Regions from separate parts of the Bacillus sp. UNCCL81 genome, predicted to be linked through region 3. Evidence: predicted binding sites of a transcription regulator. Region 3 holds the regulator's gene; each other region holds the start of a gene.
The links. Region 3 encodes Rex, which represses fermentation and respiration genes when NADH is low (regulators of the CRP and FNR family bind a similar motif). Its sites were predicted from a motif close to TTGTGAAATATTTCACAA; they were not measured.

Region 1 (2,670 bases), on a different contig from region 3:
CATCTGGTAGCTTTCTTTCTTTATTAACTAATACTAAATTAGATGTAGGATTCGTTACAGCTAATAATCCATTCTCGGCTTCGATCGCTGTATCATCGTAATTAGGAAATTTTATCGAAGTTTCTTTAGGCTTTCTTAGATGATTAATAAAAAATTCTTGGTTTCCAAAAAATAGAGCTAGTCCAATAATGAATATTACGATTAATACCCATGCGTACTTACTATTTATTTTTTTCAAAATTACCTCCTTAATTCTTTTTGTTACTTTTACAATATAAAAAGTTGGCATATTTTTCAAATAATCTATACAATAAGACCTCTTTCAAATAGAAAGAGGTCTTGTTGTCTAATTTATAAAACAGGTGCCATTGTTTTTCTTAATGTTTCTACAGAGTTTTTAAACTGACGTTGCTCTAATTCATTTAAATCTAGTTCAACAACTTCTCGAATTCCACCACGATTAATTACTGCTGGAACGCCAATGTATATATCGTGTTCTCCATATTGTCCATCTAAATATGCAGAAACCGTAATAATACTATTTTCATTTTTTAGAATCGCTTTCGTTAATCTTACTAAGCCCATTCCAATTCCATAGTATGTTGCACCTTTTTTCTTTATAATGTGATATGCTGCGTCACGTGTATTTAAAAAGATTTCATCAAGCTCTCTTTGGCTGTATTTTGGATTTTTCTTTAATACATGGTGTACTGGTGAAGTACCAACATTTGTTTTAGACCAAACTGGTAGTTCGCTATCACCATGTTCACCGATAATATAACCATGGATATTTCTTGCGTCAACATTAAAATAATCACCAAGCATATATCTAAAACGTGCAGTATCTAAACTAGTACCAGATCCGATTACTCTTTCTTTTGGCAATCCTGAAAATTTCCAAGTCGCATAAGTTAAAATATCTACTGGATTTGTAGCAATTAAAAAGATACCGTCAAATCCTGAAGCCATAATGTCTCCAACGATTCCTTTAAAGATAGCACAATTTTTTGCAACTAAATCTAAGCGAGTTTCTCCAGGCTTTTGAGCTGCTCCAGCTGTAATGACGACTAAACTCGCATCCTTACAATCACTGTAATCTCCAGCCCAAATTTTTGTTCGAGAATCTACAAAAGGCAGGCAATGACTTAAATCCATTGCGTCCCCTTCCGCTTTATCTTTATTTAAATCAATCATAACTAGTTCTTCGGCAACACCTTTATTTAACATACCAAAAGCATAACTAGCTCCAACTGCTCCTGTTCCGATAAGTGCGACACGATTTATTTCTTTGTGTAACATAATATCCACCTCATTTGTGTAATTAAAGTGTAAGTAACTGGGACTTCTATATTATATATGTATTTTCACTCAAAGTTTGTGAAACTTTTTACAAATTTGTTACAATATTAGTCCAATACAAATTTAAATTTTTTACAACAAGAATCTAATTCTGTCTTTACCTATTTTCAAACAAATCGTGTCGCATTATTCACTTATTAAATCGCTTCTATTATTCTTGATTCCGTTAAAACCAACGGCATCTTAATGTCATGTTTTTCTGTTGGTAATTCATCAATAATTTGAATGTCATAAGCTAAGGCTAAGAGTTGTTTATTATAATCTTCTAAGTAGCGATCATAATAACCACCACCATATCCTAGTCGTTCACCATTTTTTGTATATGCTACTCCAGGAACAATTATTAGATCAATACGTTCTTTTCTTATTTCCTCGCATTTTTCTTCGATCGGCTCTTGTATTCCAAAATAACCTTTCTTTAAATCATCAAATGAATTGATTTTGTAAAAATGCATTTTTCTAGTCTCATGGTTGCATTTAGGGACAACAACTGATTTATTCATTTTCCAACAAGCAGTGATTAAGTACTTAGTATTTATTTCATGCTCCATCGGCATCGTTGTTGCTATTATGTCTGCACTCTTCATTTGTTCAGTATTTAATAATTTATCTATAATTTGTTTCGACTTTTCGTCTCTTTCCGAAACTGAAATATTTTTCAAGTTTTTCATCATAGAATTTCTAATTTCTTTTTTTTCCATAATATTGGCCTCCTTAGGTCAGAATCGAGTTTTCTAAAGTAAGTTTTACTGATATGTATTCTAATTAAAATTATAAGTATTTAAATATAAAAAAACAGTAGGAAAATTCCTACTGTTTACTTTGTTTCGCGATGAACTGTAACTTTTTTAAGTCTTGGGCAATATTTTTTAAGCTCAAGACGGTCTGGGTTATTACGTTTATTTTTAGTAGTGATGTAGTTACGATCTCCGCATTCTGTACATGCTAATGTAATATTTACGCGCATTTTATTTTCCCTCCTGACATAGTGACATAATCAGACTTGTATATAATAACATTCTTTCGCGATAATTTCCATAGTTTTTATTGATTCAATGTATTTCTTTTGATATTTTTTTTATTGAATTATGTACAAACTTATTCTCATAATTCAGAGTATATTTTTGAAAGACAGCTTGATGATGTAATACACTGCCTGAATCGATTCGAATATTAGAACTAATCGACACATATGGGCCAATTACACAGTTCTCTTCAATCGTAACATCATTTCCAATAATAACGGGAGAAACAATCTTAACATTATTATTTATCGTTACATGCTCACCTAGAAAGATTCTCGGTAATATT
Region 2 (2,670 bases), on a different contig from region 3:
TCTTCTATACCACTAATCCACACTGAGGTTGTCGACAAGTATAAATGGCTAAATAAAGATGACTTTTCAGATGTACTAGCAATCGCAAATGCTCTTCCAGGACCAATCGCAACAAAGCTTGCAGGATATGTAGGTTGGAGAACAGGTGGCGTAGTAGGTATGTTAAATGCCATCATAGCAACAACTCTACCGACTGTTTTCCTACTTATGCTACTATTATCAACACTAAATCACTTTAAAGGTGTTGCCTGGGTACAAGGCATGTCGAATGCAGTTGTTCCAGTAGTGGGAGTAATGTTAGCAACTTTAACATGGGAATTTATTGAGAAATCGAAAGAATCTCTTGGCTGGAAAATCACTAGTTTGATCGTGGTTGCTAGTTTTATCCTTTTATACTTTTTAAATGTACATCCTGCTATCTTAATTGGATGTTTAGTTGGATATGCCTTTTTCTCTAAAAGCAAAAATGAAAAGAAGAAGAAGGTGAAGGCATCATGATTTATTGGAAAATATTTTTAGCATTTTTCTTACCAGGTATATTCGGATACGGAGGAGGACCAGCTTCGATCCCTCTTATTGAAAATGAAGTTGTTGATAAGTATGGATGGTTAACTTCAGTTGAATTTAGTAACGTACTTGCACTGGGCAATGCCCTCCCAGGACCGATTGCTACAAAGATGGCTGGATATATCGGATATGTTGAGGGAGGCGTATTTGGCTCCTTTGTCGGATTATTCGCATCAATCGCACCCTCTCTAATCTTGATGATTGCTTTATTAAGTATATTAATGAAGCATAAAAATTCACCGAAAGTCAAAAAGATGACTTCACTAGTTAGGCCTTTAATCGCCGTTTTACTTGGCATTATGGCCTTTGACTTTTTTAACGATTCATATAATGGGGTAGGTGTAACACAAACAATTATTATTAGCGTACTTTCCCTGTTATTTTTAGAACGTTGGAAAATTCACCCTGCATATGTAATTGGAGGGGCACTTGTTTATGGTGCAGTATTTTTATCTTAATTAATGAACTGCCTTTTTGTTTAACCAGAACATTATTGAAACAATGCCAATATGGGGTTGTTTTCAATAATGTTTTTTTTCGTTTAATCACCTCAAAGCTAAGGAATAAAAAAGTGACGATTATTTTATCATAAAAAATTAACTTAAACAGTAATTGTGAATCATGTCACAAAATAGACAATTTATAGACACGATTTAGACAAATAAGATTAAGTCAAAAACCCCTTTGGAAAAGTAAACTATAAGTAACAGGAGTACCATTGAGTGGTTCTCTAAAATTTACTTAATGAATTATTTGTGAAAAAATGTTCAAAGTTTTGCTCGGACTTAATGAAAATTTTTTTGAAATGATTTTTATCCTAAGGGGGATGTACTGTGAGTGTATTAGAGCTTGCAAGAATACAATTTGGTTCGACTACAATTTTCCATTTTTTATTTGTGCCACTTTCAATAGGTTTAGTATTTATGGTTGCAATTATGGAAACATTGTATGTTTTTCGAAATAACGAGGCTTATAAAAAGTTAACAAAATTCTTTGGGCACTTATTTTTAATTAATTTTGCGGTTGGTGTTGTGACAGGTATTATCCAGGAGTTTCAGTTCGGTATGAACTGGTCTGAATATTCCCGTTTTGTAGGGGATGTATTTGGAGCACCACTTGCAATTGAAGCACTTTTAGCATTTTTTATGGAGTCTACATTTTTAGGAATTTGGATATTTGGTTGGGAAAAACTTAATAAAAAAATTCATTTAATGTGCATTTGGTTAGTTGCTTTCGGAACTGTAATGTCTGCGTTTTGGATTTTAGCAGCCAATTCTTTCATGCAGGAGCCAGTAGGCTTTGCGATTAAAAATGGTCGTGCAGAAATGACCGACTTCTTAGCAATCATAACAAATCCACAGCTTAAAGTTGAGTTTCCTCACACAATTGCTGGGGCATTAGCAACTGGAGCGTTATTTGTTGCTGGTGTAAGTGCGTATAAAATCTTAAAAAAACAGGAAACGGAATTATTTAAAAAAGCGTTTAATCTTGCAATGGTGTTCGCACTAATTGCAGGAATTGGTGTTGCATTTAGTGGACATTCTCAAGCGAAGCATTTAATGAAAACACAGCCGATGAAAATGGCTGCAAGTGAAGGTCTATGGAAAGACAGCGGTGACCCTGCAAGTTGGATGGTCTTTGGACTAATTGATTCAAAAAAGAAAGAAAATAAATACGAGGTAGAAGTACCATATTTATTAAGTTATCTAGCTTATGAGAAGTTTGAAGGTAAAGTACCTGGTATGAATACGTTACAAAAGCAATACGAGAAATTATATGGTCCTGGAAATTATATTCCACCAGTTAATACAACCTTCTGGAGCTTTAGAATTATGGCAGGAGCAGGAATGGTTATGATTTTAATGTCGATGCTAGGTTTATATTTTAGCTATCGTAAAAAATTAGAATCAAAAAATCTATTTTTAAAGGCATCAATTTTATTAATTTCTTTACCGTTCATTGCAAATACAGCTGGATGGGTTATGACGGAAATAGGACGCCAACCATGGACTGTATTTGGTTTAATGACTACTGCTGCATCTGTATCACCAAATGTTTCAAAAGGATCACTCATTTTTTCAATCACAACTTTTACAACAATGT
Region 3 (19,015 bases):
ACCATTCTGTACGATTAATGCCAGCCATTAGTACTTTAATGGAAGAATGCAATATAAAACCAAAGGAACTATCTAAAATAGTAGTTGCAAAAGGTCCAGGCTCTTATACAGGTGTACGCATTGGTGTCACTGTGGCTAAATCATTAGCTTTCACTTTAAATATTCCAATTATCGGGGTTTCAAGTTTGAAGGTATTAGCTGCTAACGGACGATATTTTAATGGATTAGTTTGCCCATTATTTGATGCAAGACGCAACTTATTATTTACAGGTCTTTATGATTTTAGAGGACAGGTTACTAATGAGGTATTAGAAGACTGCAATATTGACCGAAGTATCTGGATTGAAAAGCTTAAATCTTATAATGAACAAATCTTATTTATTGGTAATGATGTATCAATTCATAAAGAATTTATTATTGAGCATTTAAAAGATCAAGCGGTCTTTGCAAAAGAAAGTTTGAATAACCAGAGACCAAGTGAACTGTATACATGTAGCTTAGAAGAAAAAGAAGAATCAGTTCATAATTTTGCACCAGAATATTTAAGATTATCAGAAGCAGAAGCTAATTGGCTAGCAAGCCAAGAAAAGTAGGAGGATATTATGATCTCATCGGTTGCTTTTCGTAAAATGAAAGAAGAAGATTTAGATCAAATAGTAGAAATTGAAAAACTATCATTCCCTACACCATGGACATATGATGCTTTTTATAATGAATTATATTCAAATCAATTTGCTAATTATATAGTGGCTGAAGTTGATGAGAAAATAATTGGTTATTGTGGATTATGGGTGGTTATTGACGAGGGACATATTACAAATATAGCTATTTTACCAGATTATAGGGGAGTAGGTCTTGGCGAAAAGCTACTTCGGGCGGTAATGGAAACTGCTAAAAATCTTGGAGCTGATACATTAACATTAGAAGTAAGGGTATCAAATCATGTAGCAATGGGACTATATCGAAAGCTGGGATTCCAAGATGGTGGTATTCGAAAAAGCTATTATACAGATAATTTTGAGGATGCATTAGTTATGTGGGTGAATTTGAAATGATAAATGAAAATTGTTTAATTCTTGCTATAGAGACAAGCTGTGATGAAACTTCAGCAGCAGTTGTTAAAAATGGAAATGAAATTTTAAGTAATGTAGTAGCTACTCAGATCGATATTCATAAACGTTTTGGTGGAGTTGTACCTGAAGTTGCTTCACGATTACATGTTGAGCAAATAACTTTAGTAATCGAAGAAGCAATGAAGCAAGCACAGGTAGAATATGAGGATCTAGCTGCAGTTGCGGTTACAGAAGGTCCAGGACTTGTTGGAGCGTTACTAATTGGGGTAAATGCGGCAAAAGCAATTGCATTTGCACATGGATTACCGCTTATAGGTGTACACCACATTGCAGGTCATATTTATGCTAATCAACTTGTACAGCCCCTGCAATATCCGCTATTAGCCTTAGTAGTTTCTGGTGGACATACTGAGCTTGTCTACATGAAGGAAGATGGCGTCTTTGAGGTAATAGGTGAAACAAGGGATGATGCAGCAGGAGAAGCTTATGATAAGGTTGCTAGAACACTTAAATTACCTTATCCAGGTGGTCCTCACATTGATCGTCTCGCACAAGAAGGAAATGCAACCATTCCTTTTCCTAGAGCATGGTTAGACGAGGGTAGCTATGATTTTAGTTTTAGTGGATTAAAGTCAGCAGTTATTAATTATATGCATAATGCTGAGCAAAGAGGCGAAGCAGTATCACCAGCTGATGTGGCAGCAAGTTTCCAAGAGAGTGTAATTGAAGTAATTGTTTCAAAAACAATTCAAGCTGCAAAAGAATATGATGTAAAACAAGTTTTATTAGCCGGAGGAGTTGCAGCTAATAAAGGGTTGAGAGCTACATTACAAGAAGAGATGAATGCTTTGAATAATATAGAATTAGTTATACCACCACTATCACTTTGTACAGATAATGCTGCGATGATTGGTGCTGCTGCATTTATTCGTTTAAAACAAGGAAAACTAGGTAATTTGGCATTAAACGGGAATCCAGGTTTGGATTTAGAAAATATGTAAGAAGTACTTATTCACAATTTTTTAATAAAATGTGGATAAGTACTTTTTATTTGTTAAAAACTTATTAAACTATGTGCACAAAATTGTGTATAACATTACTGTTTTTCTGTGGATAATGTGTATAAACCTGTGTAAAAGCTAAATAATAATTGAATATATGTGGATAAATATGTAGATAAGAAAAAACGGATAGCAAAAAGCTTATCCGTTTAGACATTATTCTTGTAAGTTTTCCCATTCTTCCATTAGGTCTATTAACTTAGCTTCGATATCATTTTTCTTAATTGTTAATTCTTGTACTAATTGAAAATCACCGTAAACCTCTGGCTTACATAATTCTAGTTCAATCGTCTCTATATCAAGCTCAATTTGCGATATATTACTCTCAATTTCCTCTATACGGCGCTGAGTTTGACGGATTTTTTTCTTCAATTCTTTGTCTTGTTGATAATCAGAAACTGGTTGAGAAGTTTGTTTAACTTGTGAGAATGTAGCCTCTTTTTCTGCTTGTTCTTTTTCAAATGCTTCGTTTTTCTTAAATTGGTAATAGTCATAATCACCCAAATAAATTGATAATCCTGCTTTTGCTAGTTCAAAAGTTTTTGTGGATAATCTGTTCATAAAGTAACGATCATGAGAAACAAATAAAATAGTTCCAGGGTAATCTAATAAAGCATTTTCTAATACTTCTTTACTATCTAGATCTAAGTGGTTAGTAGGCTCATCCAGAATTAGGAAATTAGCTTTTTTCATCATAAGCTTAGCCAAAGCTAATCTTGCCTTTTCTCCACCACTTAAAGAAGTAACAATTTTTGTTACATCATCTCCAGAAAATAAAAAATTACCTAATATTGTTCGGATTTCTTGTTCGGCCTTTAATGGATAATCATCCCAAAGTTCATCTAAAACTCTTTTATTAGAAGTTAGTTTTGCTTGCTCTTGATCATAATAACCAACTGAAACATTTGCACCAAAATCAATCGTACCCTGTAATTTTTCTAAATCTCCAATAATTGTTTTAAGTAATGTCGATTTACCAACACCATTTGGACCGACTAATGCGACACTATCGCCTCGATTCAGAACGAATCTCATCGGCTGATCAATTGTTGGGATACGATCATAGCCAATAAATAAATCTTGTACAGACAACACATCATTACCGCTTTGTTTTTCAATTGCAAATGAAAAATTAGCAGAAGACTCGTCTCCAAGTGGCCTGTCTAATCGAACCATTCGATCTAATTGTTTCCTACGACTTTGAGCTCTTTTTGTAGTTGATGCACGTGCAATATTACGCTGCACAAAATCTTCAAGTTTAGAGATTTCCTCTTGTTGCTTTTCGAACTGTTTTAACTCTTGTTCATATTGAGCTGCCTTTAGCTCAAGGTACTTACTATAATTACCAACAAATCGTTGATGCTTATGATTAGATATTTCATAAACAATATTAACAACTTGATCAAGGAAATATCGATCGTGGGAAACGATTAATACTGCACCAGGGTATGACTGTAAGTAGCGCTCTAACCAACTAAGAGTGTCAATATCTAAATGGTTAGTAGGCTCATCCAAAATTAACAAGTCAGGCTTCGTCAACAATAGCTTACCTAATGCCAGTCTTGTTTTTTGTCCACCACTTAACGAAGAAATTTTTGTTTCGTAATCTTCATTACTAAAACCTAAACCACTAATAATTGAACGAATATCTGCTTCAAACTGGTAACCACCGTTTTCTTTGAAAGTATATTGAAGATGATCATATTCATTCATAACCTTGTCATAAACGGCTTGGTTAGAATAGACATCCTCTCTTGTCATTTTAACTTCTAATTTTCTCATATTGTCTTGCATCTCTACTAAATGATTGAAAACAGAATAATATTCTTCCCAAATCGTTTGATTGCTTTGTAAACCAGTGTTTTGGGCTAGGTAGCCTACAGTAACATCTTTAGGTTTATTTATTTCACCGCCATCATAAGATATTTCACCTGCTATGATTTTCAATAATGTAGATTTTCCCGCACCATTTCGACCAACAATGGCAACGCGATCACTCGTTTGAACTTCTAATTTTATATTTGAAAGTATAATGTCACTACCAAAATACTTTGAGACATTATTTACTTGTAAAAGAATCATGGATAACACCTCATTGCAAAATTTTTTATGTATGTAACTGTAGACTGTCAAAATTCTTAAATATAGTGTATATTTTACATTAGAACAAGTACTTTATTACTAAAATAAAGTTAAATTACACACCATAGTAAAAAGAATTACAGTAAGTGGGGGATTAAAAAATGGATTCGGAACAAATTAAAATTCCACAAGCTACTGCTAAACGTCTACCTTTATATTACCGTTTTATAAAGAATTTGTCTTTATCAGGTAAACAAAGAGTTTCTTCAGCAGAGTTAAGTGAAGCAGTAAAGGTAGATTCCGCTACAATCAGAAGAGATTTTTCTTATTTTGGAGCACTTGGTAAAAAAGGTTATGGCTATAACGTAAATTATTTATTAACTTTTTTCTCGAAAGCGCTTAACCAGCATGAAGTTATGAAAGTTGCATTAATTGGTGTTGGTAATTTAGGAACTGCATTCTTACACTATAATTTTATAAAAAATAATAATACAAAAATTGAGATGGCATTTGATATTGATCCAAATAAAATTGGTACTGAAATAGGTGGAGTACCCGTTTATAATCTAGATAATCTAGAGGAAGTTATGAATGAAGATATTCAAATCGTTATTTTAACTGTTCCTGCACCTGTAGCACAATCAATAGCTGATCGATTAAATGGAAAAAATATTAGAGGTATTTTAAATTTCACACCTGCACGAATTAGTGTACCAGAACATATTCGCATTCATCATATAGACTTAGCAGTTGAACTGCAAACATTGGCATATTTTTTACAACAATAAATTTATATTAATACAAAAACCCCCAAAAGAATTGGGGGTTTTTAATGTAAATTGATTTGCTGAAAAACGACAAAAGAGTTCATTAACATATGTGTTAAGATTGGTACCATAATTGAGTTTGTTCGTTTATACAAGTAACAAAATACAAAACCGATTAGAAAGTAAGATAAAAAGAAGGGCAAGTCACCGTGCATAAGCGAAAAGATCGCTGAACTAATTCCAGCAGATATAATAAATGGTAAACGATTATAAAGCCTCTTAAAAATGATTCGACGAAAAATAATCTCTTCTAAAATTGGTGCAACTAGACTTGGGATGATAATAAAAGCCGGATTAAGCTTTGCAATGTTTATGATATTTTGAGTATTTTCTGAGCCCTTATGTAAATGAAACACATAAATTAAAATTAAATTACAAACAATTTGATTTAGCATTGTTATGAAGTAACCTAAAACAACCCAATTTATTATTGTACGATAATTAGTTTTTAAATGCTTTATTCCTTCATAAATGGGCTTATGTAATAAGATAAGGATAATAATTAATCCAGTTACGAAACTAATACAACCCCATAATGCCACTGCTTCAAGAGAAGCCGTTTTCTGATCCACTCCAGCGTATAAGTTACTATTTAATAAATAGGGCACTCCAAATACCGCTGAATATTGAAGAACGACATACGTTAATAAAATCCATAAATCTCTAGTTTTCAATACGATAGCTCCTTTGTGTTGATATTTTTCAGAACCCAAAGGTTTATAACAACACGTACATTATTTTACTCGTTTCTTATGTTTCTTAAAAGAAATTTTCACTTTTTATTTTACTTTTGATTGTAAAGAAAAAAACTTATTAAATTTCGACAAGAAAAGTGCCTGCTTCGGGCTTGCAAAATTTTTTGATATTATTTAAACTAATAATTGTGTTAGCACTCAATATACATGAGTGCTAAAAAATAATGATTTGATTATTGAGGAGGTATTACACATGTTAAAGCCATTAGGTGATCGTGTTGTAATTGAGCTTGTTGAGTCTGAAGAAAAAACTGCTAGTGGTATCGTGTTACCAGGTAGTGCACAAGAAAAGCCACAAGAAGGCAAAGTTGTTGCAGTAGGTACTGGCCGAGTACTTGAAAATGGTGAGCGCGTAGCTTTAGAAGTATCTGTAGGTGACCGCATTATCTTCTCTAAATATTCAGGAACAGAAGTTAAGTACGGTGGTACTGAATACTTAGTACTTCGCGAAAACGATATACTTGCAATCATAGGTTAATAAAATAATAATACTTAAATTAAAAAATATATTTTTTATATTATAAGGAGGTCATTTTCATGGCAAAGGACATTAGATTTGGTGAAGAAGCACGTCGCGCAATGTTACGTGGTGTAGACGCTTTAGCTGATGCTGTAAAAGTAACTTTAGGACCAAAAGGACGTAACGTAGTTCTTGAGAAAAAATTCGGTTCTCCATTAATTACAAATGATGGTGTTACAATCGCAAAAGAAATCGAATTAGAAGATGCATTTGAAAATATGGGTGCAAAATTAGTTGCAGAAGTTGCTAGCAAAACGAATGATGTTGCTGGGGACGGTACAACAACTGCGACAGTTTTAGCTCAAGCTATGATTCGTGAGGGTCTTAAAAACGTAACTGCTGGTGCAAACCCAATGGGTATCCGTAAAGGTATCGAAAAAGCAGTTGCTGTAGCAATCGAAGAATTAAAAACAATCTCAAAACCAATTGAAGGTAAAGAGTCAATCGCACAAGTTGCTGCAATTTCTTCAGCGGATCCAGAAGTTGGACAATTAATTGCTGAAGCAATGGAGCGCGTTGGTAACGATGGAGTTATTACTCTTGAAGAATCAAAAGGTTTCACAACTGAATTAGAAGTAGTTGAAGGTATGCAATTTGACCGTGGATACTCTTCTCCTTACATGGTTACAAATTCAGAGAAAATGGTCGCTGAATTAGAAAATCCATATATTTTAATCACAGATAAAAAAGTAACAAACATTCAAGAAATTTTACCAGTACTTGAGCAAGTTGTTCAACAAGGTAAACCACTATTAATCATTGCTGAGGATGTTGAAGGCGAAGCACAAGCAACAATCATCGTAAATAAATTACGTGGTACGTTCAATGCAGTTACTGTTAAAGCTCCTGGCTTCGGTGACCGTCGTAAGGCAATGTTAGAAGATATCGCGATCTTAACTGGCGGTGAAGTGATTACAGAAGAATTAGGATTAGATCTTAAAACAACTAACATCACTCAATTAGGTCGTGCTTCAAAAGTTGTAGTAACAAAAGAAAACACTACAATCGTTGAAGGTGCTGGTGAAACTGAAGCAATCCAAAGACGTATCGGCGTAATCCGTGCTCAATTAGAAGAAACTACTTCTGAATTTGATCGCGAAAAATTACAAGAGCGTTTAGCTAAATTAGCTGGTGGTGTAGCAGTAATCAAAGTTGGTGCTGCAACTGAAACTGAATTAAAAGAGCGTAAATTACGTATTGAGGATGCATTAAACTCTACACGCGCTGCAGTTGAAGAAGGTATTGTAGCTGGTGGTGGTACTGCATTAATGAGCGTATATAATAAAGTAGCTGCAATCGAAGCAGAAGGTGACGTAGCAACAGGTATCAACATCGTATTACGTGCACTTGAAGCTCCAGTTCGTCAAATCGCTACAAATGCTGGTCTAGAAGGATCAGTAATTATTGAGAAATTAAAAAGTGCGGAAGTTGGCGTTGGTTTCAATGCTGCTAACGGACAATGGGTAAACATGATTGAAGAAGGTATCGTTGACCCAACTAAAGTTACACGTTCTGCACTTCAAAACGCAGCATCTGTTTCAGCTATGTTCTTAACAACTGAAGCAGTAGTAGCTGATATCCCTGAGAAAAATGCTCCAGCAATGCCTGACATGGGCGGCATGGGTATGGGCGGCATGATGTAATAAAGAATAAACCCTTGAGCAATCAAGGGTTTTTTTTGCATATAATTGCAAGACTTTTACAATCGGTGTAGTCGATAATGAGAATAACTAACAGGTATTTGATTGGAGAAATTGAATTAAATAAGACTAAGGCTTTATTGACTAAATATCGTTTAAATATGTATAGTAAATTTGATAAAAGCAGAAAATCTTTGATGCAATATTGCAATTATATCAAATAACTTTTTAAGGATGATTTAGATGAATTTTGGTTTATATAGAGGATGCCTTTTTGGTCTTTTATTTTCTATACCATTTTGGTTGATCATATTATGGCTTATATTTAGATAGAAAAAAATAAACCCCTTCATATAAGTAAAAAGCTACTAATACTTTCTACATTTAAAGGGGGGTAGATCATTACTTTAAAAAAAGTTATTTTTAAACGATAAAATCATGGAAAATTGGTTCAATTAATTCTCCGCTATTTAATTGACCTCTACTTTTTATCACACATCGAACTAACGGTTCTACATAAATATAATTTTTGTCTTCTCCAGTTTTTATATGCTTGGTTAGACTAAAGAAAGCTGTTTTTTGGCCGATATTCATCCCAAACTCTACTATCCCTACATTTACATACTCACCATTTTTTAATTCCGAGATTAATAATCCCATTCCTTGTTTTTTATATCCCGTTATATAGTAGTTACTATATCTCCAGTTAATGATCTTTAACCAATTTAGTGATCGATGTGCTGGTATATAAGTGGAATCTTTTAATTTAGCTACTATACCTTCTAGTCCGAGCGTTTTAATTTGCTCAAAAAACATCTCACCTTCCGACTCGATATAAAAACTTTTTTTAATTGATTCTTGATCTACTATAGTTTCTGAAAGGATTTTTTTTCGATAAGATAAAGGTTCTTTCATTAAGTTTTTATTTTTAAGGCGTAAAATATCAAAAACGATATATGTTAATGGAAATTGTTTGCTTCCTTGTATTATTTTGTATTCTTGAATAAAACTTACTCGATTGGTTGCAGCTTCAAAATCCTCTCTGCCGTCATTATAACAAACTAAAACACCGTCTAAGTAACAATCATCTAATTCGATATTTTCGAGTTCAGGGATTCTCTCTGTAATCTCCGTACCATTTCGATTAAAAAGTTTATTCTTTCCATTTTGCCTTTCAAGCATCATTCGAACACCATTTGATTTCAATTCAAAATAATGTTGATCAGAGTCAAATGGTTTATCAGCATTTTGTAATAGCATTGGTTCAATAAACATTTTTCATTTCGCTATCATGATTGTTGCTTTTCAACATAATCAAGATTCCTTTCTTTTTGATTTGATATATATAAATAACATAAATTTTCTTATTTTCTTTTATAGCAATAATTCATTCTATTTTTAGTCTTCCACTAGTTAATGTACTTTTATTTCTAATGTATTTCAAGTCATAACTCGTCTAATTTCACAATAAGATTAATTATCTTCTAATGAAAAGTGGTGTTATGAAATGGGGAGGAAAAATAATTTCAAAATTACCGAACCGATGTTGAACGAGTACTATGATTTGAGTCAAAAAAAGAAAGATATTGAAAATCAGTTAGAAGAATTACAAAAGATTTTTCATGGATACTTTGATCATCAAGTTGGAATGAATGAAAAAGGTGAACTAATTATTAATAATTTAAAACTTGAACGAATCATAAGAAAAAAAGAGAAATTTAATGAAGATAAGACAATTCATAAATTAGAAGAACTAAACTTGACTGATTTAATACAAATTGTAAGAAAACCAGATGGAGATAAGATCAAGTCTGCTATTAATTTGGGATTGTTAAAAGAGAAGGATTTGGATGGATGTATATCTGTTAATTCTTCACAAGCAATTTATGTTAAACCACTAAAAAAGTAATTAGTATCAAGTATTCCGAGAGAGTATCTAATACTCTCTTTTTTTATGTAACGAATTTTATCTTTTAGAATACTGTATTAATATACATGTCCAAGTATTCGGATGGAAATTGTTTGGACATGCCAATATTGAAAAGGAGTGCTAATTTTGGCAACTTGGAGAAATGATTATATTTCGATGAACAAGTATACGAGGCCGTCAATAAAATTGAAAGAAGTTAGAAAAATTGTGCTGCATTGGACAGCCAATCCGGGGGCAAGTGCACAAAGTCACCAAAGGTATTTTAACGGTATAGCGATTAAAAATAAAACATATGCATCTGCTCATATTTTTGTTGATTCGAAAGAGGCAATCTGTATTATTCCGCTTGATGAAGTAGCTTATCATGCAAATGATCATTATGAAAGAAATAGTAATGGTGGTGTATTTAGAGGGGTTGATGCACTAGCTCCGAACGCAAATAAGCTTTCAATTGGAGTTGAAATGTGTGTCGAAAAGGATGGTACTATTTCACAATACACATTAACACGTACGATCAGAGTAATTGCTGAATTATGTAAGATGTTTAAATTAAATGCAAATGACATTGTAAGACATTATGACATAACACATAAGCCATGTCCAAAAACCTTCATAGACCACCCAGAGCAATTTAACGAGTTTAAAGCACAAGTGAATGCCATCTTAAATCCCCCGATAACTCAGACAGATTCAATTCCATACCCTGGTATTTTAAAAGAAGGATCAAGAGGTGAATCTGTAAAAAAGGTTCAACAAAAACTAAAAATAACAGCAGATGGAATTTTTGGACCAGTTACTGAAAATGCAGTTAAAAAATTTCAAGCAAGTAATGGACTAGTTGTCGATGGAATTGTTGGAAAAAACACTTGGGGAAAGCTGTTTTAAAAGACAAAAATCCCTATTTCTTTTTCAAATAGGGATTTTTTTAATGAGGTGAGATGATTTTTAAACCAATAACAGAACCAATTACCAATGTGATAAATAATAGTCTTTTCCATTCACGTGATTCATAAAAGAACAACATGCCTATTAAAACAGAACCAGCGGCACCTATACCAGTCCAGATTGTATAGCCTGTTCCGACGGGTATAACCTTTAAGGCCTTTGATAATAAGTAAAAACTAGTCCATCCAGATAGAATACACAAAATGGAGTAGTTAAGTTTTTTAAAATTATTCGATAGCTTCATAAAAATGACAAAGCCGACTTCACCCAAACCCGCAATAAATAAAAATAACCAAGCCATTTTATGCTGCATCTCCTTTCTCTGCTTTTTTATCATCTGAAGTTAATTTTAAGCCAATAATTCCGGATAATAATGTAATTACCAAAACAACTTTCAATATAGAGGCAGATTCATTTAAAAATAACATTCCAATAATAACTGTCCCAGCGGCACCGATTCCTGTAAAAACTGCGTAGGCAGTACCTATTGGAATATCTCTTATTGCTTTTGAAAATAAATAAAAGCTGAACAGGATCCCAGCAATCGTTAAAATTGTTGGCAACAAATTTGTAAATCCTTCTGAGTATTTTAGTCCAAATGCCCAGGCAATTTCGGAAACCCCCGCTATAACTAAGTAAATCCAACTCATAAAATATCTCCCCTTTATAGCAGACTAAATAAATGATTTTGACTCGATAAACTACCTACCGTTCGTTAGTTAAAAGATACACTATAATCTTATTCATGACAAGTTGTAACGTTTCCACAAAAATTTATTTTTTTTATGCATTGAAATACCTTGACCGAAAAATTATACATTGTTAGAATGAGACAATAATACAATATTCGTCATTATTCTTCATATATCCTCGACAATACGGGTCGAGAGTCTCTACCGGGGCGCCGTAACATGCCCTGACTATGAAGGCAGTCTGACTTTGTTTAATTTAAGTCTGATTTTCTGCCTTCTTATGCGTATTTTTCGTATGTAAAAAGAGTAGAAAATCGGCTTTTTTTATTTTTTTTGGGAAAAATAGTATCAGTTTAACTGATACGTTAATTCAATATATATAGATGGGGTGACCGTTTTGCAACAACATGACACAATTGTAGTACTAGATTTTGGAAGTCAGTATAACCAACTTATAGCACGACGTATCCGTGAGTTTGGCGTTTATAGTGAATTACGTCCTCATACAATAACTGCAGAGGAAATTAAGCAAATGGGTGCTAAAGGGATCGTTTTCTCTGGCGGACCAAATAGCGTATATGGCGAAAATGCTTTTTTCTGTGATGAAGCAATTTTTGATTTAGAAATTCCAATCTTAGGTATTTGTTACGGAATGCAGTTAATGACGCAACATTTTGGCGGAACGGTAGCTAGAGCTGACCAACGTGAATACGGTAAAGCTGAATTAAATATTCAAAATCCGTCTGCTTTATTAAAAGACCTGCCTTCAGACCATGTAGTTTGGATGAGCCACGGTGATAAAGTAATGCAACAACCAGAAGGATTCGTTGTAGATGCAACTAGTGCTTCTTGCCCAATCGCTGCAATGAGTAACGAAGCTAAAAAAATGTATGGTGTACAATTCCACCCGGAAGTTCGTCACTCTGAATATGGAAATGATCTATTAAAGAATTTCGTATTCAATATTTGCGAATGTGAAGCAAACTGGTCAATGAAAAACTACATTGAAGTTGAACTTGAAAATATTCGTAATACTGTTGGCGACAAAAAAGTACTTTGTGCACTTAGTGGTGGTGTTGATTCTTCAGTAGTTGCAGTATTAATTCACAAAGCAATTGGTGATCAATTAACATGTATCTTCGTTGACCATGGTTTATTACGTAAAGATGAAGCTGAAGGCGTTATGAAGACGTTTAGCGAAGGCTTCAACATGAATGTAATTAAAGTAGATGCTAGAGAGCGTTTCTTAAGTAAACTTGCTGGCGTTTCTGATCCAGAAGAAAAACGTAAAATTATCGGTAATGAATTCATCTATGTATTTGATGATGAAGCAGCTAAATTAGAAGGTATGGATTTCTTAGCTCAAGGAACTCTTTATACAGATATTATCGAGAGCGGTACGGCTACAGCTCAAACAATCAAATCACATCATAATGTAGGTGGATTACCTGAAGACATGCAATTCACGTTAATTGAGCCTTTAAATACATTATTTAAAGACGAAGTACGTGCAGTTGGAACTGAATTAGGAATTCCAGATGCAATCGTTTGGAGACAACCATTCCCAGGACCAGGTCTAGGAATTCGTGTATTAGGTGAAATTACTGATCAAAAACTTGAAATCGTTCGTGAATCAGATGCAATTTTACGTGAAGAAATTGCTTTAGCTGGTTTAGATAAAGAAATTTGGCAATATTTCACGGTATTACCTGACATCCGTAGTGTTGGTGTAATGGGTGACGAACGTACGTATGATTACACAGTAGGTATTCGTGCAGTTACGTCGATCGATGGAATGACTGCTGACTGGGCACGTATTGATTGGGATGTACTACAAAAAATCTCAACTCGTATTGTAAATGAAGTTAAACACGTAAACCGTATAGTTTATGATGTAACTAGTAAGCCACCTGCAACGATTGAGTGGGAATAATTTAAAACGGCTATAATCTCTTCTAAGGGATTATAGCTTTTTTTTGTAATTAGAGTTTTAAAAATTTTTATTATTGATCAATTTATAGTACAATAATTATTAGAATTTACAGTGAATTACATGATTTATTTTACTGATACGTGAATATCCTAATGATTAAGTATAATAGAATAACTAAAATATGGTAAAAACGAACGAAAACGAATATTTTATAAAAAATGTTCGTTTTTTTGTTGACACTAACTAAAACTGATTGTAATATAAGGATGTAAATTAAATAAATAATTTGTCAAAACTTGTCGTATAGGCTAGTAAATATGGACTAGCGTCTCTACCCGCCACCGTAAAATGGCGGACTACGAAGTAATGATTTCTGAAAGTAATTAACCCACTATGTTGCTATTATTCTATTATTCTAGGGTTAATAACTTCAGAATGAAACTGCTCGTGATAGGCGCTTTTACCTTTGTGTAAAAGTGCCTTTTCTATTTTATAAAATAGAGACCGACTTTTAAGACTAAAACTTAGGAGGATCACATGAAAGAACGTATCAGTAATTATTTTGAGTTCAACAAGTTAGGCACATCATATCGTCAAGAAACAATTGCTGGTTTAACTACATTCTTAGCAATGGCTTATATTTTATTTGTAAATCCATCAATTTTATCATTATCAGATATTAAGGATTTCCCAGAAGCTTTAAGAATGAATAAAGAGGCAATCTTTGTAGCTACATCATTAGCTGCAGCATACGGATCGATTTTAATGGGTATATATGCGAAATATCCAATTGCTTTAGCACCAGGTATGGGATTAAATGCATTCTTTGCTTTTAACGTAGTTCTTGGAATGGGTATTCCATGGCAAACAGCATTAGCTGGCGTATTCGTATCAGGTATCATTTTTATCATTCTTTCATTAACTGGTCTTCGTGAACAAATTATAAATGCAATTCCAATTGAATTAAAATTAGCAATTGGTAGCGGTATTGGATTCTTTATTACTTTTGTCGGTTTAAAAAACTCAGGTATTATCGTAAGTAACCCTGCGACATTCGTATCACTTGGTAAATTAAATGAACCTGCTGTTTTATTAACGATTTTCGGTTTAGTTATTACTGTAGTTTTAATGGCTAGAAAAATAAAAGCCGGTGTATTTTTAGGTATGATCATTACTGCAATCGCAGGTATGATTTTTGGAATTATCGACTTACCATCTTCAGTTGTTGGTCCAGTACCAAGTATTGCTCCAACATTTGGTCAAGCAATTAAACATATTCCAGATGTTTTCTCTTCAGGTAAAATGTTTGCTGTAGTATTAACTTTCTTTATTGTAGATTTCTTTGATGCAACTGGTACATTAGTAGCTGTAGCTAACCAAGCTGGATTATTAAAAGAAAACAAACTTGAAAGAGCTGGTAAAGCATTAATGGTTGATGCAACTGCTGTAGTAGTTGGTTCAACTTTAGGTACAAGTACTACTACTTCTTATATTGAGTCAACTGCTGGTGTAGCTGCTGGTGGACGTACTGGATTCTCAGCAGTAGTAACAGGTATTCTTTTCTTATTAGCATTATTCTTCGCACCACTTTTAGGAGTAGTAACTGCAGCGGTAACTTCACCTGCTTTAATCGTAGTCGGAGTTTTAATGGTTTCATCAATTGGTCAAATTGATTGGAAAAAGTTCGAAATTGCTGTTCCAGCATTCTTTACAATTATTGCAATGCCTCTAACTTATAGTATTGCAACTGGTATCGCAGTTGGATTCATTTTCTATCCGATTTCAATGATTGCTGCTGGAAAAGCGAAAAAAATTCATCCTGTAATGTATGTGTTGTTTGTAGTATTCCTATTATTCTTAGCGTATTTCAGAGAGTAGATCTAAAGTTAAAAATAGTCTGTACAATGAAAATTCTTTCATTGTACAGGCTTTTTCTTTTTTTTTTAATTGTGTACTATAAAAGTAAAAAATTCTATAGGGGTAATATTGATGGATTTTCATGAACAAAAGATTCTACCAGCCGTTAGAAAAATAAAGGATTTAGAAAAATTATTAACTACACCGTATAAATATATTGTTATTCTTGATATTCATATTGGTCAATTGAAAAGTGTAGTTTCTCTTGCTAAGCAACATGGAAAGAAAGTATTTTTACATGTCGACCTTATACATGGTTTACAAAGTGATGGGCATGCAGCGGAATTTCTTTGTCAAGAATACAAGCCAGATGGATTACTTTCTACAAAATCCAATGTTATTTTAAAGGCTAAGCAAAAAGGGGTTATTGCCATCCAACGGATCTTTTTGATTGACTCCGGAGCAATGGAAAAAAGTTTTTTGTTATTAGAAAAAACAAAGCCCGATTACATTGAAGTGTTACCAGGAGCGCTTACGAATGTTATTGGAGAGGTAAAAGAAAGAACTGGTATACCTATTTTAGCTGGTGGATTTATAAGAACTGTTGAAGATGTGGATGCAGCTTTAAATGCTGGTGCTACTGCAATTACAACATCGGATAAAGACTTATGGAAAAAATTCCTAAAATAATGGCAGAAATGTGAAAATTCTTGTTGACACCGCTTTCATTTGAGGTTAGCATAAAAGACAAGTTAATAAACGTGACGGAGAAATGAAGAGATCCACAATTAATTGTTTCTATTTATTAATAGAAGCTGATTGATTGTGGGTCTTTTTGTTTTTAGGCTCAGTTAATAATTGGTATGCACTAATATCATACTCGTTGTCTCAATACTTCTTTTCTATATTAACAGAGTTATTATTAAAAAGAATGGCCATTCGATTTATTTTCGCTCACGAGAAAACTTAATCTTAAATTGAATGTGGATGGAGTGAAATTATGTCAGGATTTTTAGGGGAATTAATTGGAACTGCTTTGCTAATTGTTTTAGGTGGAGGAGTTTGTGCAGGTGTAAGTTTAAAAAAATCATTTGCTAAGGATTCAGGTTGGATTGTAATAACTCTAGGATGGGGTCTAGCAGTTGCAATATCTGTTTATGCAGTAGGAAGTATTAGTGGAGCGCATTTAAATCCAGCTGTTACTTTAGCATTAGCTTTTAAAGGCTCATTTCCATGGAGTCAAGTACCCGAATACATTGCAGCACAAATGATTGGTGCTATGATCGGAGCAACAATTGTTTATTTACATTATCTACCTCATTGGAAAGAAACAGAAGATCCAGGAACAAAATTAGGTGTATTTGCAACGGGTCCTGCTATTCCTAATACATTTGCAAATCTTTTAAGTGAATTGATTGGAACGTTCATCTTAGTTTTTGGTATTTTAGCAATTGGTTCAAATAAATTTGCAGATGGTTTAAATCCTTTTATCGTAGGTTTCTTAATTGTTAGCATTGGTTTATCATTAGGCGGAACGACTGGTTATGCAATTAATCCGGCTCGTGACTTAGGACCTCGCATTGCACACTTTTTATTACCTATTACTGGTAAAGGGGGTTCAAATTGGAAATACGCATGGATTCCAGTTGTTGGGCCAGCATTAGGAGGATCACTTGCAGGATTATTCTATCAAATTATTTTTGAAGGTAAGCATAACTCTGCAATTATTTATTTAGGAATTGTAACAGTTGGTATTTTAATAGTTTCTTATTTAACAAGTAAAAAGAGTCAAAGTCATACAAATAATAGAAAAGTAGTAGCTTAATGAGGAGATGGGACGATTATGAATAAATACATTCTTTCTTTAGATCAAGGTACAACAAGTTCTCGTGCAATTCTATTTAATAAAAATGGCAAAATAGTCCATGTTGCACAAAAAGAATTTACACAGCATTTTCCAAAGCCAGGATGGGTTGAGCATAATGCGCAAGAAATTTGGGGGTCAATTTTAGCTGTTATTGCTACTTGTTTAAGTGAAGCAGATGTAAAACCTGAGCAAATTGTAGGTATAGGTATTACAAATCAACGCGAAACAACAGTTGTGTGGGACAAAACAACTGGAAAACCAATCTATAATGCAATCGTGTGGCAATCACGTCAAACGAGTGAGATATGTGATGATCTAAAAGAGAAAGGCTATGGAGAGGTTGTTCGTGAAAAAACAGGTCTTTTAATTGATGCCTATTTCTCTGGAACAAAAGTTAAGTGGATTCTAGATAATGTAGAAGGTGCAAGAGAGAAAGCAGAACGTGGTGAATTATTATTTGGAACAATTGATACTTGGCTTGTATGGAAATTATCTGGAGGCAATGTACATGTTACGGATTATTCAAATGCATCACGTACATTAATGTATAACATTCATGACTTAAGTTGGGATGATGAGCTACTTGAAATGCTAACGGTACCAAAAAGTATGCTTCCAGAAGTACGATCTTCTTCTGAAGTATATGGCCATACTGTTGATTACCATTTCTTTGGTCAAAATGTACCTATTGCAGGGATAGCTGGTGACCAACAAGCTGCGTTATTTGGTCAAGCTTGCTTTAGCGAAGGAATGGCGAAAAATACTTATGGTACTGGTTGTTTTATGTTAATGAATACTGGTGAAAAAGCGGTAAAATCTAATCATGGCTTATTAACAACAATTGCATGGGGCCTAAATGGAAAAGTTGAATATGCTTTAGAAGGAAGTATTTTCGTAGCAGGTTCCGCTATTCAATGGTTACGTGATGGAATGCGCATGTTTAAAGATGCTAGTAATAGTGAGGAATATGCTACTAGAGTTCAATCTACAGATGGAGTTTATATTGTACCCGCATTTGTTGGTCTAGGTACTCCTTATTGGGATAGTGATGTACGGGGAGCGGTTTTTGGATTAACTCGTGGAACAACGAAGGAACATTTTATTCGTGCAACACTGGAAGCATTAGCTTATCAAACCAAAGATGTATTATGTGCAATGGAAGCTGATTCGGGTATTGAACTAAAAACTTTACGTGTGGATGGTGGAGCAGTTAAGAATAATTTCTTAATGCAATTCCAAAGTGACCTATTAGATGTCCCAGTTGAACGTCCTGAAGTAAATGAAACAACTGCTTTAGGTGCAGCTTATTTAGCAGGTCTAGCTGTTGGTTATTGGGAAAATCAAGAAACAATCTCAAAACAATGGAACATGGATAAGAGATTTAAACCGGAAATGCAAGATGATAAAAGAGAAGAACTATACAGTGGTTGGAAAAAAGCAATAGAAGCAACAAAAGCTTTCAAATAACATAGTATAGTGTTAAAATAGAAACAAGTTAATATTTCGGTAGGAGATTTAGAGAGACCACAACATGCTATAGAAGAATTTCTATAGTGATGTTTGTGGTCTCTTTTTTTCGTATTTTAAGGAGGAAAAGCCATGAAATTTTCAGGTGCACTACGAAAAGATGTCATAAAAACAGTAAATAAAAGAGAATTAGATGTAATCGTAATCGGTGGAGGTATAACTGGAGCTGGTATTGCCTTAGATGCTAGTACACGTGGATTATCAACAATCGTATTTGAAATGCAAGACTTTGCAGCAGGTACATCTAGTCGTTCAACTAAGCTTGTACATGGTGGATTACGATACTTAAAACAATTAGAAGTAAAA

Region 1: the regulator Rex is predicted to act here: its motif matches at 1,376-1,393, upstream of BM319_RS20375 (L-lactate dehydrogenase).
Region 2: the regulator Rex is predicted to act here: its motif matches at 1,180-1,197, upstream of BM319_RS15040 (cytochrome ubiquinol oxidase subunit I).

What each region holds. Positions count from the first base shown of each region.
Region 1 is NZ_FOMF01000011.1:112,099-114,768, forward strand. It holds gene BM319_RS20370 (M15 family metallopeptidase) at 1-238, opposite strand, end outside; gene BM319_RS20375 (L-lactate dehydrogenase) at 352-1,299, opposite strand; gene BM319_RS20380 (5-formyltetrahydrofolate cyclo-ligase) at 1,497-2,060, opposite strand; gene rpmG (50S ribosomal protein L33) at 2,177-2,326, opposite strand; gene BM319_RS20390 (nucleotidyltransferase family protein) at 2,412-2,670, opposite strand, start outside.
Region 2 is NZ_FOMF01000006.1:248,261-250,930, forward strand. It holds gene BM319_RS15030 (chromate transporter) at 1-498, shown strand, start outside; gene BM319_RS15035 (chromate transporter) at 495-1,025, shown strand; gene BM319_RS15040 (cytochrome ubiquinol oxidase subunit I) at 1,401-2,670, shown strand, end outside.
Region 3 is NZ_FOMF01000023.1:2,026-21,040, reverse strand. It holds gene tsaB (tRNA (adenosine(37)-N6)-threonylcarbamoyltransferase complex dimerization subunit type 1 TsaB) at 1-593, shown strand, start outside; gene rimI (ribosomal protein S18-alanine N-acetyltransferase) at 603-1,055, shown strand; gene tsaD (tRNA (adenosine(37)-N6)-threonylcarbamoyltransferase complex transferase subunit TsaD) at 1,052-2,074, shown strand; gene BM319_RS23920 (ABC-F family ATP-binding cassette domain-containing protein) at 2,291-4,216, opposite strand; gene BM319_RS23915 (redox-sensing transcriptional repressor Rex) at 4,378-5,004, shown strand; gene BM319_RS23910 (CPBP family intramembrane glutamic endopeptidase) at 5,046-5,717, opposite strand; gene groES (co-chaperone GroES) at 5,992-6,276, shown strand; gene groL (chaperonin GroEL) at 6,336-7,961, shown strand; gene BM319_RS23895 (ATP-dependent DNA ligase) at 8,382-9,233, opposite strand; gene BM319_RS23890 (hypothetical protein) at 9,466-9,867, shown strand; gene BM319_RS23885 (peptidoglycan recognition protein family protein) at 10,015-10,773, shown strand; gene BM319_RS23880 (DMT family transporter) at 10,814-11,134, opposite strand; gene BM319_RS23875 (DMT family transporter) at 11,136-11,483, opposite strand; purine riboswitch at 11,674-11,776, shown strand; gene guaA (glutamine-hydrolyzing GMP synthase) at 11,923-13,458, shown strand; purine riboswitch at 13,738-13,837, shown strand; gene BM319_RS23865 (NCS2 family permease) at 14,008-15,336, shown strand; gene BM319_RS23860 (glycerol-3-phosphate responsive antiterminator) at 15,448-16,005, shown strand; gene BM319_RS23855 (MIP/aquaporin family protein) at 16,316-17,140, shown strand; gene glpK (glycerol kinase GlpK) at 17,159-18,649, shown strand; gene BM319_RS23845 (glycerol-3-phosphate dehydrogenase/oxidase) at 18,782-19,015, shown strand, end outside.